2 regions of the Microbulbifer sp. THAF38 genome follow, and region 1 is predicted to be linked to the other one. Evidence: riboswitches for the same ligand, from Rfam matches in the RefSeq annotation. Region 1 holds a riboswitch; the other holds the start of a gene.
The links. Region 1 has a riboswitch for thiamine pyrophosphate ahead of thiC (phosphomethylpyrimidine synthase ThiC). Riboswitches for the same ligand answer to the same signal wherever they lie in the genome.
Positions count from the first base shown of each region.

Region 2: it holds a riboswitch for thiamine pyrophosphate, as region 1 does, so the genes downstream of both, FIU95_RS11270 (TonB-dependent receptor) here and thiC (phosphomethylpyrimidine synthase ThiC) in region 1, are expected to answer to the same signal.

Region 1 covers NZ_CP045369.1:1,383,225-1,385,427, forward strand. The annotation lists gene FIU95_RS05855 (SGNH/GDSL hydrolase family protein) at 1-922, opposite strand, end outside; TPP riboswitch at 1,196-1,294, shown strand; gene thiC (phosphomethylpyrimidine synthase ThiC) at 1,380-2,203, shown strand, end outside.
Region 2 covers NZ_CP045369.1:2,658,044-2,660,246, reverse strand. The annotation lists gene FIU95_RS11270 (TonB-dependent receptor) at 1-1,096, opposite strand, end outside; TPP riboswitch at 1,154-1,270, opposite strand; gene FIU95_RS11265 (hypothetical protein) at 1,391-1,858, shown strand; gene FIU95_RS11260 (nucleotidyltransferase domain-containing protein) at 1,909-2,203, shown strand, end outside.

The DNA.
Region 1 (2,203 bases):
TATCTGGATTGCCCTGCCAAAGTAGATCGGCAACGATGTTTTGGCCCTGAATACTGGGGTGGAAGCAGTCTCCACCACCAATGTCATCTTTGCCAAACTGGAAGGTACCAGCATTTACCTCACCTTCCCCAGTATACTCGGCTATCACTTCAACACCGTTGGTGCCGTTATAGCTCTCCGCTTCCTCAACGAGAATTTCATTGTAGCGACGTTGAGCTGCAGTAATTGCGTTGTAGCGAGTGGCAAAGTCTTCTCCATTTAAACTGCCGCCATTAGTGGCTATTTTGCAAATCCCAAAGGTTGACCAAACATGTTCACAATTTACCCGGGAGTTGCTTGACTGCTTGGCTAAGCCGGCTGCTCGCAGATCCTGCACCCTTGGTACTGAGCCTAAAAGAATGGTAGATCCATTGGGAAGACCATCGACGAGTTTATCTAAGCCTGCTTGAATTGCTGAGCGCCACTCACTTTCTGTGTATAGAGGATCATCACAGTTATTGGGATCGGTACAATCCCGGTTACAAATATCGTTTCCTCCAAGAACAACTTCGACGTGGTCGGCGATATTTGATTGGGATAAAATTCGATCAGCCTGAACAGCAAAGTTCTTCTTTCCTCCACGCATTTCTGCCCCTGATTCAGCAGCTTTTTTATTCGCAGCCATGTTGGGTGAAATGATCTTGTACTTATCGTAAATACTCTCAACGGAGTTTTTATCACCATCAAACCAGGAGTGTTCCGGTTGGTCTCCACCGAGGAGACAAAACAAATCCCAGAAATACTTGTTACGGGTACAGTCTGCTCCGAATGCCATGGTAATACTGTCACCAGCAGCAACGGATTTAGAAGGGGCAGCTAAAGCTGTCGGTATCGACATAACACTTAAAACGAGTGCTGTTATAACTCCATATCTATTCCACATTGTATTTTCTCCCACACCGACTTTCGTCGTAGTTCATTATTGTTTTAAAACTGGATCGGTGAACCTGTGCAGTTTAGGTTGAGGTGGAATGAGTGCCGGTGGGAATGATATCGACCGCTGGGTCAGTTTCAAATAAGTTGAAGCGTGTTGAATTTTTGTCGCCTAGAACATCGAGATTTTTTTGGTCGTAGCACCATGGAGAGGGTTATTTAGAGTCTGTTGAAAGTTGAGATCGACAATCTGTTCATATTCGAGAGCTTCCACTATACTGCGCTCTACTTGTCGGAGTGCCTGTGGGCTGAGATCGCTATTGCGAGATCCGTTGAACCTGATCGGGGTAACCCCCGCGTAGGGAACAAGATCTGAAGTCGCCTGTTTTTTTACAGTTTGGCGGCTTTTCTCTTTGCGTGTGCCCTGGACGCTGCGACCTTTAAATCCTCAAGCTTTAAGGTTACGCATGTCCGAGATCATTGAACAATCCGGCAAAGCCGGAAAATCCACCCGCGCTGCCAGCCGCGATTCTGCTAAAGCATTTCTTGAGAACCTTACGGTTCAATCTTTTCCCAATTCACGAAAGGTGTATTTACCTGGGGAAACGCCGGATATTCAGGTTGGTGCTCGCCAAATCTGCCTGGGGGATAGCGTGGTAGGTGGAGATGCAGATAATCCCCTTCTGGAGCCCAATGAACCGCTCACCGTATACGATACATCTGGGCCCTATTCTGAACCTGGTTTCAAAGTCGATGTACGCCAGGGGCTACCCAAGTTGCGTCAGGGCTGGGTAGAGGCTAGAGGAGATACAGAGCTGCTGGATTCCCGCCAAGCCGCCTACAGCCAGAAACGTATGGCAGACCAAGGTCTGGATCATATCCGCTTTGAGAATCTTCCCAGCCCACGTCGGGCCAAACCGGGAAGTAATGTATCGCAAATGCACTATGCTCGCCGCGGTATCATCACGTCGGAGATGGAATTTGTTGCTGTTCGTGAAAATATGGGGCGCGCCAAACTCGCTTCAGAAATGAGTGAAAGCCAATATCAAAAAGCGCGCGATAGTATTTTTATTCCCGAGCAAATCACTCCCGAATTTGTTCGCAGGGAAGTCGCCGAAGGTCGGGCGATTATTCCCGCGAATATCAATCACCCGGAAGTGGAACCGATGATTATCGGGCGCAACTTCCTATGTAAGGTGAATGCAAATATTGGTAATTCTGCGGTGACTTCTTCTATTGAAGAGGAGGTGGAAAAGCTGGTTTGGTCCACCAAGTGGGGTGCCGATACCGT
Region 2 (2,203 bases), 1.3 Mb from region 1:
GATGATAAACCCCCAGTACCCAGCTAGTGTGTCCTGCAAAGAGTTTGGAGGTCTCGGTGGAAAGCAGGCGTAAATCCAGGCTGGTATTGTCTTTGTCCCGCTTGTAATTATCGGTTTGACTGTAACCCCAGGGATGAAAATCTATATAACTCCAGTCCTCATCGTATCCGTATTCGGTATCGGAGTTGGCGAGGCTTAGGGTGGATTCAAGAGTGAATTTTTCGTTACCCGACCACTGCCCAGTTAAAGCGCCTGCCCAGCTTTCCTGCTGGTCCCGACCGGGCTTGTCGGAGAGGGTTTCGCGGGTATTGTATAAAGAGAAGGCATCGTAGCCGTTATCGGCATCAAGGTAGAAGAGTGTCAGGCCGAGATGTAAGTCATCAATAGGTGAGTAAGCCAGTTTGCCACGCAGCACGGACTCATCAATATTGTTGGTGTCATCGCGGCCCAGGTACTGGTTTTCCATATAGCCATCGGACTTTCGCTCGCTGGCAGCAATACGGAAGCCAAGCTGCTCGGTCAGGCTGCCGCTGCCAATGGCTGAGAGGCTGCGGCCACCATATTCACTCAGTTCGGCAGAGACCTTGCCTGTAGTTTCTGAAGTGGGTGCCGCGCTGCGCATGTTGACGAGGCCCGCCAGGGCATTAGCACCATACAGGGTGCCTTGAGGGCCTCGGAGGATCTCTACCTGTTCGATATCCAGGGTGCTGGCAGCCAGGCCAAGACCAGTGAAGTCGATCCCATCTATGACCAAACCTACGGAAGGATTTACTGGGTCGATAAACTGGCTGCGCTCACCAATACCGCGAATTTGAATAAAGCGTCCCCGTGAAGCGCCAGTAGAGAAGTTGACATTTGGTGCCATATTCAACAGCTGGTCCAAGTTGCCAGCACCTCGCGCCTCAATACTGCTAGCGTCCATTACACTGACGCTGCCTGGTAGGTCCAGCAGGTTGGTATCGCGCAGTTGAGCCGTCACTACCACCTCTTCAAGCCCCCTGTCCATGGGCTCTGCAGCTAAAGCCAATCCACTAGGCGAGCCCGCAATAAGGCCGATGGATAAAGCAATCGGGTGGATTGTGAACAGTTTCTTCATGGTTCTCTCTCGGATCAACACTAATGAAAGAGACCCGGAGCGCGACGAGGGAAGGGCTTTGGCATGCCTACCTATTCCTACGCCGGTATTAACCGGATCAGGTTCAAGGGTTTGCTGCAAAAGATCTTCTTGATCTCGCAGCATCTCAGGCCTTGGCCACCCCTTAGGTTTTTGCGGGCGCGATGATAGCAGATGTTTCACTCATTATGGGAAGAAGGCACTCTTAACCTTCGAGCTTGGGTTTCTATGGGACGTTTTGGGGATTGGTAGCAGTGTTATAGGGATTGGAGGGGCGTGATAAGCAGTTTTCCTCCTGGTTACTCCCTCTCTTCCAAAGCTCTGGCTAATGTAGAGGGGACGTTTCTGCATAGAAGAATATTAAATATAATTTCAGGCCGAAGGTGCGAGGCTATAGCTGGTTTTAGCTTAGATTTAGAGGTTGGTGTAAAAATGAAAAATTGCCCTGGTTGTAATGAGAAGCCCATAGCTTTGATTGGCTGGTGTAGTGGTTTCAACTCGATACAGTGCATTTGTAAAAGTTGTGGTGCGGTCCTGTCGGCGAATCTTGTGACTTGGGGAGTGCTGATTGCCATTGTTGTCGCGATGTGCGCAGTAGCTTATGTTTCATTGATTCACTTCGATGTGCATTTTAAACAGGATCGCTGGTTGTTAATGGGTTTGATCTCTATTCCAGTTCTTATTGGGTCATTGCTGGGATACTTGGTTGGTGGCTATAAAGTAAAGGGAAGGAGCCTCCAGTGAGCAGTTTAGGTTTTACTTCTCTAAAGTGGCAAATTGGTAGATAGCATTCTATGGAATTGGTGATACAGGATAGATTAAAAACACTTGAGGCTGAGAAGGGCATAGAAACTTTGTATGCCTGTGAATCTGGAAGCCGTGCATGGGGCTTTGAGTCACCAGATAGTGACTGGGATGTGCGTTTTATTTACAAGCGAGATCTTAACCACTATCTGACTCTTGGAAACCCAAGAGATGTTGTGGAGGTGCCCTTTGATAAAGCGCTAGGTGATGAGCTTGATCTGGTCGGTTGGGATATCAGCAAAGCATTGGGTTTGTTGCGGGGAAGTAACCCGACATTGATTGAAT